Regions from separate parts of the Cupriavidus sp. PET2-C1 genome, predicted to be linked through region 1. Evidence: predicted binding sites of a transcription regulator. Region 1 holds the regulator's gene; each other region holds the start of a gene.

Region 1 (2,201 bases):
GATGTCCTTGCCCTTGAGATGTAGATTGATTTCCGCGTACTGCCGCCGGTCCTTTTCTTTTGTATTGTCGACAGAGAGCAGCACACTTACGCCAATGACTTGATCGAAATGCCTGACGATACGCTCCAGTTTCGTTTCCACGTACTCACGCAGAGGGGGCGTGATGTCCAAGTGGTGTCCACTGATCTTGAAGTTCATAGCGTTTCTCCTTCTGAAAGAGCTGCATCAGGCAGGCGATGCAGCTCGGCTACAAAGTCTTACGGAGATTGACCGCGGGAATCTTGAGCGCTTCGCGGTATTTGGCAACGGTACGCCGTGCCACCACAAAGCCTTGCTCGCCGAGCAATTCGGCAATCCGGCTGTCGGACAAGGGGTTCCTAGCGTCTTCGGCTCCTATCAATTGCTTGATCAACGCACGGATTGCCGTTGATGAGGCCGCGCCGCCGGTTTCTGTGGATACGTGAGAGCCGAAAAAATACTTCAGCTCGAAAGTCCCCATCGGCGTTGCCATGTATTTATTGGTAGTCACCCGAGAGATGGTGGACTCGTGTAAACCCAGTGTATCGGCAATCTCCCGCAAAACCAAGGGGCGCATCGCAATTTCACCGTGGGTGAAGAAGTTCTTTTGACGTTCGACAATGGCTTGTGCGACGCGCAATATCGTGTCGAACCTTTGCTGGATATTCTTGATCAACCAGCGTGCTTCCTGCAGCTTTTGCTGCAATCCGGCCGCGCCCGCGTCGCCTTTTGCACCGCGCAAAATCTGCGCGTACATGTCGTTGATGCGTAGCCGCGGCATCACATCCGGGTTGAGATGGGCGATCCATCCGCCGCTCAACTTTCGAACAAAAACATCGGGCACCACGAAATCCGCTTCCGGCCGGCTGTAGGCATGGCCGGGATAGGGCGCGAGCGAGCGGATCAGTTCATGGGCGGCCTTGAGTTCCGGTTCGTCCACTTGCAGCGCCTTTTTAAGGCGCGTGTAATCGCGCACCGCCAGCAGCTCGAGGTGGTTGGTGACGATGCTCAGCGCCAGTTCGCGCTGCGGATGCTTGAGCCTGCGCAATTGCAGCGCCAGGCACTCGGCGGCGTTGCGTGCCCCGACGCCCGGCGGATCGAAGCTCTGCAGCAGCGTGAGCACAGCCTGGATCTCGTCGACCTCGAACTCGAGCTCCTCCGGCAGCTCGCTGCAGATTTCCTCGAGCGTGGTGCTCAGGTAGCCGTCATCGTCCAGGGATTCGACCAGGAAGATAGCCAGCCCCTTGTCGCGCAGGGAAATCTTGAGCGGCGCCAGCTGTTCCATGAGGTGTTCACGCAGCGTGGGCTCGGCGTCGCGCAGCTGCATCGGGGTCTTTTCGTCGTCTTCGCCTTGCGGGCGGCGGGCGAAGTCGTCCAGGCTCCAATCGCTGCCGTAGTCCTCGTTGCTGTCGGAGTAGCTGTCGTCGGCTTCGGGGGCGCCATCCGGGCGGTTCTCGCTGGTGCCCTGGCCATCGGCGGGCGCCGGCGCGGGCGCGCTCTGCAGGTTCACCGAGCCGTCCGAAGACACGCGCAACGGGCTGTCCAGCCAGTCGTTCTCACGCTCGAGCAAGGGGTTCTCGGTCAGCGCCTGTTCCACTTCCTGCTGCAGTTCAAGCGTGGACAGTTGCAGCAGCCGGATCGACTGCTGGAGTTGCGGCGTAAGCGCGAGATGCTGCGAGAGGCGGAGCTGTAGCGACGGTTTCATGCGACCTATTTTATGCTCAACTTCCGTACTGATGGAACGGAAATTGCTATCGCTGATGTCGCTATGATCGTTTGAAGGATAAAAGGCGACACCGAAGCCGCCCGGGGGCCGATGCGCGGCAGGCGCCGCGCGCCCTTACATGCGGAAGTTCTCGCCCAGGTAGACCTTGCGCACCGACTCGTTGGCGATGATGTCCTCAGGCTGCCCGGACGCCAGCACCGCGCCTTCGCTGATGATGTAGGCGTGGTCGCAGATGCCCAGCGTCTCGCGCACGTTGTGGTCGGTGATCAGCACGCCGATATTGCGTGCCTTGAGGAAGCTGACGATGCGCTGGATTTCGCCCACCGCGATCGGGTCGACACCGGCGAAGGGCTCGTCGAGCAGGATGAAGCGCGGCGCGGAGGCCAGCGCGCGGGCGATTTCCACGCGGCGGCGCTCGCCGCCGGACAGCGACAGCGCCGGGTTGTCGCGCAGGTGG
Region 2 (2,201 bases), on a different replicon from region 1:
CCGCCAAGCAAGCCGGTCACGGGTGCCAGCGCGCCTGCTGCGCCTGCGCCCGTGCCCGAGCCGGAACCGCCCGCGATGCCACCCAGGGGCAGGTTGCCGAGCAACCCGCCGAGCGGATTGCCGCCGGTGCCGTTGCCGTGCACCAGCACACCGGCCCCGGCGACGGTCTTGCCGGCTTCGGTCACGACACCGCCGAGGCTGGAGACCAACGGGGCCTGGGCGTTGGTCAGCAGGCTGCCGCCGCTGGCCACGGAGTTGCCAAGGGTGGCCAGCAATTTGTCCAGCGGCGCGCCAAGGCCAGTGGCTCCGCCAACCGTTTGTGTAACGGTGGTGAGCTGCGTGGTCAGCGGCACGATCACCTTGCTCACGCTGCCGGTGACTTGCGCCACGGGGCCGGTCGAGAGCGCCTCGCCGAGCTTGCCGCCGGCCATCGTCACCGCGCCGCCAACCTGATTGACCAGGCCGCCCACGGGTGTCGTCACCGCACCTAGCGGCGCCAGTTGCCCGGTACCGAGGCTGCTCACGAGATCACCCGCGCTCGATACCGTGACGCCGGCTTTCTGCACCACGTTGCCCGTGCTGGACACGGTGATGCCAAGCGGATCGGTGACTGCACCCATATTGCCAAGGCCGTCGCGCACACCCACGCCTAGCGTGCCGACCGTGTTACCCGCGTTTACCACTACGCCGCCGAGCGCGTTGCGCGTGGCGTCAGGAAGCAGCGGCACTTGCGCAGCCTGGATCTGCTTGCCGATATCGCTCACCGCATTGCCCGTTGCCACCACCGTATTGCCCGCGCCTTCAGTGACCTTGGCGGTGGGCGTGATGTCGGGCGTCGCAGCCGGTTTGTTCGGAGGAGGCGTGGTTGGCGTGACGGCGCTGGGGCTCACGCCGCTGCCGGATCCGCCGGAGGAGCAACCTGCCAGCAGCAACAGTGCGGCGGCACAGGCGAGGGTCATGGATGACATCGGGGCGAAATGCGCTTTCATGGGATCTCCTGGTCTTCCTCGCGGAAGGTTCTCCTTTGGAACTGCAATCGAATTGGCTCTTGGACGATGCATGCGAAGCCTTGAGCGCGGAACGCAATACCGCAATACGACTGGGGCGTTTGCTCCGCGCCGCGCTGTGCGCCGCGCTTGTCGGGAGCCAATACCGCAAGCTGCGTGCCACCCACGTGGCACGCAGCCCGCAATGCAGTCCATCAACCCTGGCGCCGCCGCGCAAACCGTTGTTTGACGCGGGATGGCGAGCATGGGCCAGTCACTCGTCGCGTGGCACTACAAGGCGGCCCCATGCCGCGCGGCGTGTTACGTGCTACGTAACGTGTTCCCCCCTCGATGTTCCCGATGTGCAACTGCGCACCCACCGTCTGCCCACGCGCTGCCGACACGGTGGCATGCGGCCGCGGCGCAGGGAACAAGTCCGCGTTGTTCCCTATTGGCGCCACCGCGTTACGTAACGCGTAACACCGAAACACCGCGCAGCGCGCTCATGTCTGGTCCTTTCCCGGCTATGTCTCATCCTCTTCAAACCCAGGCGTGGCAAGGCCTGGCACGTTTTTATCGGGTGTCCGCGCGCGGTCCGGCGGCATGCGGGCACGCACTGGCACACCCTTTGCGCTATGCAGTGACACCACGGCAGGCGCCACGCGCACCGTGATTTCACGACGAGAAGAAAAAAGGGAAAAGGTCATGCGTACTCAACAGATCCTCATCACGGCACTGCTCGGCTCGCTGTTGGCACTTGGCGGTTGCGCAAGCGGTGGCGGCACGACGTCCATGGATACCGGCAGCAGTGCGGGCAGCAGCAATGGCGGCGGTACCAGCGCAGGCACCACCGGCACCACCGGCACCACCGGCAGCGGCGGCGGCACCAACGCCGGCACGGGCGGTGGCAGCAACGGTGGCAATTCCGGCGGAAACAATGGCGGCAACAACGGTGGCAATAACGGCGGCAACAATGGCGGTAATAACGGTGGCAACACGGCCGCGCTGACGCCGACCAGCAAGATCGTCGATCAGGCGGGTGGCGTCGTAACCTCGGCCGGCAACGCTGTGAGCGACCTCGGCACGCAGATCAAGAACACCAACCTGCCGATTCTCTCGACCCAATCCAAGGATGGCCTGGGCGGCGTGGTCGGCTCGCTCGGCGCCGCGGTCAGCACCCTGGGCAACGGCGTGCAAAACGGCCTGGGCAACATC
Region 3 (2,201 bases), on a different replicon from region 1:
ACCACCGAGCTGTTCTGCGTGCCGCATAACTGTCCGTTGACGACATTGAGAATCTGCGCGACGTGGTGACTGGCGGACTGAAGTGTTGTCACCGAGCTTCTCCTTTTAGCCTGCGGGCTCTTTTGTGCGGTGCAATCTGGCGTGGCGCGAACTGTTGCTATGCAATCGCCGCAGTGCAATCGCTGCGATGCAATAAAGAAACCGGCGCCTGTGGTTATGCGGATGGAAGCCGATCTTGTGTGAAGAGGTGACACTATAGGCCGGACTTCCGATCGCATCAACGGGGCGGAAACCCTCAGGTTTCCCGGCGGCGCCGAATTCAGCGCGCGGCCCGCGTCGCCAGCGAAACACCGCAGGCGCGCAGCGCATCGTCCTGGATGCCGCGATAGCGCTTGGCGGCGTGCTTGCCGTATTCCGGATCGCGGAATATCGCGCCGCCTTCGCCGCCGAGCGTGGCGTACCTGGCGAAGGTAGACGATTCGACATACTCGTCATATGGCAGTTGCGCCGCGATCCGGTCGATCGCGCACGAACACTTGTGCAGGTACACGTAGGCACCGCCGTTCCTTGCCATGCACTCGCCCACATATTCGACGCGGGCGGTAGTGGGGTAGTTGTTGGCAGGCAGGTCTTGAGCGGTTTGCGCGCCGGCGGGAACCATGGACAATGCCGCCAGCACGCAGGCAAGCTGCCGGAGGCCGAAGATGGAGGGCTGCATGCGGGGTCTCCTCGTAGTGTGCGCTTTCTTTGGAACGTCTTGTGCAATCTTGTCCCAATAACGATGCAAGTCGCGCGCCATCCCGCCACGGTGCCGCGCGAACCCGCTACGCCGTCTTTCTGGTCCAGTTCTGACACATATTGTCCCGGCCTCGCGCCCCTGCCTGGAACGAATGGGAGCGCTTCGTGCCGGCCGGGCGACGCAGCGTGAATGCCCGCCGGGCACGAAGCGCTCAAGACCAACCGCACACTCGCCTTGCAAGCGGCGACTGCGCGGCTCGGGCATGGATCGTGCAGAAGCCTGCGCGGCACCTTTCCGACGGCTGCCAGGTTCGCAACCCGCGCAATCAGTTTTAGTTGAGGAGCCGGAGGCGGCGCGCAGGAAGCGGGATCCAGACTTTGTCACGTAAAGAAAGACGGAGGAGACATGAAATTCCGGACCATGATGGTGGGGATGGCGATGCTTGCCACAGCCACCGCGTCATTTACCGCACGCGCGGATGCCGAGCTGGACAAGCTGGTGGCCAATCCGGCCAATTGGGCAGCACAGGCTGGCGACTATGCCAACCATCGCTACAGCGAGCTCAAGCAGGTCAACGCCGGCAACGTGAAAAACCTGCAGGTTGCGTGGACGGTGTCCACCGGCGTGCTGCGAGGCCACGAAGGCTCGCCGCTGGTGATCGGCGATACGATGTTCATCCACTCGCCGTTTCCGAACAAGGTGATCGCGATCAACCTGAAGGACCAGTCCTTCAAGTGGAAGTACGAGCCCAAGCAGGAAAACAACGTGGTGCCGGTGATGTGCTGCGACACCGTCAACCGCGGCCTGGCCTACGGCGATGGCAAGATCCTGCTGCAGCAGGCCGACACCACCCTGGTGGCGCTCGATGCGAAGACCGGCAAGGTCATGTGGACCGTCAAGAACGGCGATCCCAAGGTCGGTGAGACCAATACCAACGCCCCGCACGTCTTCAAGGACAAAGTCATCACCGGCATCTCCGGCGGCGAATTCGGCGTGCGCGGCCGCCTGCTCGCCTATGACCTGAAGACGGGCAAGAAGATCTGGACCGCTTTTAGCACAGGCCCCGACAACGAGCTGCTGTTCGATCCGGCAACCACCATGACCTGGACCGACGGCAAGATGGCGCCGGTCGGCAAGGACTCCTCGGTCAAGACCTGGAAGGGCGACCAGTGGAAGCTGGGCGGCGGCACCACCTGGGGCTGGTATGCCTACGATCCCAAGCTGAACCTGGTCTACTACGGCAGCGGCAACCCGGGCACGTGGAATCCGGCGCAGCGTCCGGGCGACAACAAGTGGTCGATGACGCTGTTCGCGCGGGACCTGGATACCGGCAAGGCCAAGTGGGTCTACCAGATGACGCCGCACGACGAGTGGGACTACGACGGCGTCAACGAGAACGTGCTGGCCGACCTGGACATCAAGGGCAAGAAGGTACCCACGCTGGTGCACCTGGACCGCAACG
Region 4 (2,201 bases), on a different replicon from region 1:
TTGGCGTCAATTTCCACGCGGGCATCGGCCGGGATCAGTGCATCGGGAATCGCAACCTGCTCAACCACCTCGATACCCTGAGCGGTAAGCGCCCCATGCTTCATATTGCTCATTGAAGCCCAGCGGTCGATACGCTTGATGCCGAGCCAATGGAACACATCGGGCATGAGCTCCTGGAAGCGCATGTCCTGCACGCCGGCGATACATTCCGTGCGTGCGAAATAAGTCTCGGCCCGGTCGCCGCCAACCTGGCGCTTGCGGGCGTTGTAGACCAGGAACTTGGTTACCTCGCCCAGTGCCCGGCCTTCCTTCCGGTTATAGACCACCAGCCCGACACCGCCCTGCTGCGCCATCTCGATGCACACCTCGATGCCGTGGGCCAGGTACGGCCGGCAGGTACATATGTCGGAGCCGAACACGTCCGAGCCGTTGCACTCGTCGTGCACGCGGCAGGCCACCTTGGTCTCGGGCTTGCCAAGCTGGCTGACATCGCCGAAGAAGTACAGGGTCATGCCGCCGATCGGCGGCAAGAACACTTTCAGGTCGGGGCGCGTGACCAGTTCCGGAAACATGCCGCTGGTCTGCTCGAACAGGCTGCGGCGCAGCATGCTTTCCTTGATCTCGAAGCGGCGCGCCAGTCCCGGCAGGTACCAGACCGGATCGATCGCGGCTTTGGTGACCCGCACGTCGCCATTGGCATGAAGGATCTGCCCGTCTGGCGTGAGCCGGCCCGCCGCGATGGCGCCCATCAGTTCCGGCATGTTGATGTGGGCGCGCGTAATGGCGATCGAGGGACGGATATCGATGCCCGCGGCGATCCGGTCGCCGAAGGCGCTGGAAACCAGGTGACCCCAGGGATCCATCGAGACGATCTTGTCCGGGTCGCCCCACTGCGGGTGGGGCCCGATGGCGTCAGCCGGCGAGGTATCGGTGAGATCGGCGCGGTGGTCTCGCTGCAGCTTGCCGGACGCGACTGCCAGCGCGCGGTAGACCGCGTAAGCGCCGGAATGGGTGCCGATCACATTGCGCTGAGCCGGATTGGTCAGGCTCGCGATCACGGGACCGCGCTCCGCTGCCGTGGCGGCCCCCCAGTGGATTGGCTCGGCCGGCTTGTCGCGGCGCGCGTGCGAGGTCAGGACAATATGATCGGACATGGCAGCCTCGGAACGTGAATCCTGACCAAACGGTCAGGTTTACGATTCCATAGTAGGCAACCTTCGTGCCATATCCCAATGCTCGTTTTTACCCTGTGTTGCACACCGCACGATACCGCTGGCGCACCGTGCCTGTGCGCCAGCGCCGCGGCCAGCGCTAGTCCTGGTGCATAGGCACCATGTAAAAGCGGCACCGGGCCGCTGGGGCCGGGTGCCGCTGGATGTGCCTTCGGATAAACCGGAAGCGCTATCGGGACTATCGGGACTATCGGGACGATCGGGGCTATCGGTCGGTCAGGATGACCGTGACTGCCCCGCCGGCTGCCGCTGGACCGGCTCAGGGGCAGCCGGCCATAGCGCCAGGCGCAATGCACGCAACGGTGCACCGCTCTCCACGTAGCGATGGAACAAGGCGCCAGCGGCGTTGCTAAGCAGCCAGGCCAGCACCATGCCGAGCGCATTGAGCACGGGCTGGTGCGGCGCCAGATGGAAGAGCAGGGCATTGACCACCAGGCAAATCGGGAAATGCACCAGGAACACCGAGTAGGAAATACGCCCGAAAAACGCCAGGAACCGGGCCTGCGGCCAGTGCTCAAGCCAACCGCCACGGCGCGCCGTGGCGAGCACGAGCGCGATCACCAGCGCCACCGCGATGCGCAGCCGGAAATCCACGGCCAACGCTGCCAGCACCACGGTGCACAACACCAGCAATGCCACCGGCGAACGCTCAGGCTCGGATGCCCAGAAGGCCAGCGTGCCCAAGCCGTAGGCGCCAAAGAAATAAATCGCCCAGATATCCCACGTGGCATCACGGTTGAACCAGAACAGCGAAGCCAGCACCAGCCCGGCCACCACCAGCGGGCCCATCGGGCTGCCGCCCACGTCGAACCATTGCTCGCAGCGGCGGGCTGCCCACAATGCCACCATCAGCAACGCGAACAATTGCAGGTCGATGGCCACATACCAGACGCCGGCGGACAAGGCATCGAAGTCCAGCACGTTGTGCAGCAGCAGCACATGCGCCAGGAACTGGTGCAGGCCGGGGGC

Evidence for each region. Region 1 encodes sigma-54, which starts transcription at its own class of promoters, with help from an activator protein. Its sites were predicted from a motif close to TGGCANGNAANCTGCTTT; they were not measured.
Region 2: the regulator sigma-54 is predicted to act here: its motif matches at 1,152-1,169, upstream of ACX12D_RS31320 (collagen-like triple helix repeat-containing protein).
Region 3: the regulator sigma-54 is predicted to act here: its motif matches at 998-1,015, upstream of ACX12D_RS34250 (methanol/ethanol family PQQ-dependent dehydrogenase).
Region 4: the regulator sigma-54 is predicted to act here: its motif matches at 1,208-1,225, upstream of ACX12D_RS25985 (GTP cyclohydrolase II).

Annotation. Positions count from the first base shown of each region.
Region 1 is NZ_CM137259.1:493,227-495,427, forward strand. Features, by position in the region: gene hpf (ribosome hibernation-promoting factor, HPF/YfiA family) at 1-198, opposite strand, end outside; gene ACX12D_RS02275 (RNA polymerase factor sigma-54) at 248-1,723, opposite strand; gene lptB (LPS export ABC transporter ATP-binding protein) at 1,859-2,201, opposite strand, start outside.
Region 2 is NZ_CM137260.1:2,532,464-2,534,664, reverse strand. Features, by position in the region: gene ACX12D_RS31320 (collagen-like triple helix repeat-containing protein) at 1-989, opposite strand, end outside; gene ACX12D_RS31315 (hypothetical protein) at 1,511-1,693, opposite strand; gene ACX12D_RS31310 (collagen-like triple helix repeat-containing protein) at 1,692-2,201, shown strand, end outside.
Region 3 is NZ_JBTNRJ010000003.1:123,299-125,499, reverse strand. Features, by position in the region: gene ACX12D_RS34260 (sigma-54-dependent Fis family transcriptional regulator) at 1-92, opposite strand, end outside; gene ACX12D_RS34255 (hypothetical protein) at 320-718, opposite strand; gene ACX12D_RS34250 (methanol/ethanol family PQQ-dependent dehydrogenase) at 1,145-2,201, shown strand, end outside.
Region 4 is NZ_CM137260.1:1,336,088-1,338,288, forward strand. Features, by position in the region: gene ACX12D_RS25985 (GTP cyclohydrolase II) at 1-1,154, opposite strand, end outside; gene ACX12D_RS25990 (acyltransferase family protein) at 1,449-2,201, opposite strand, start outside.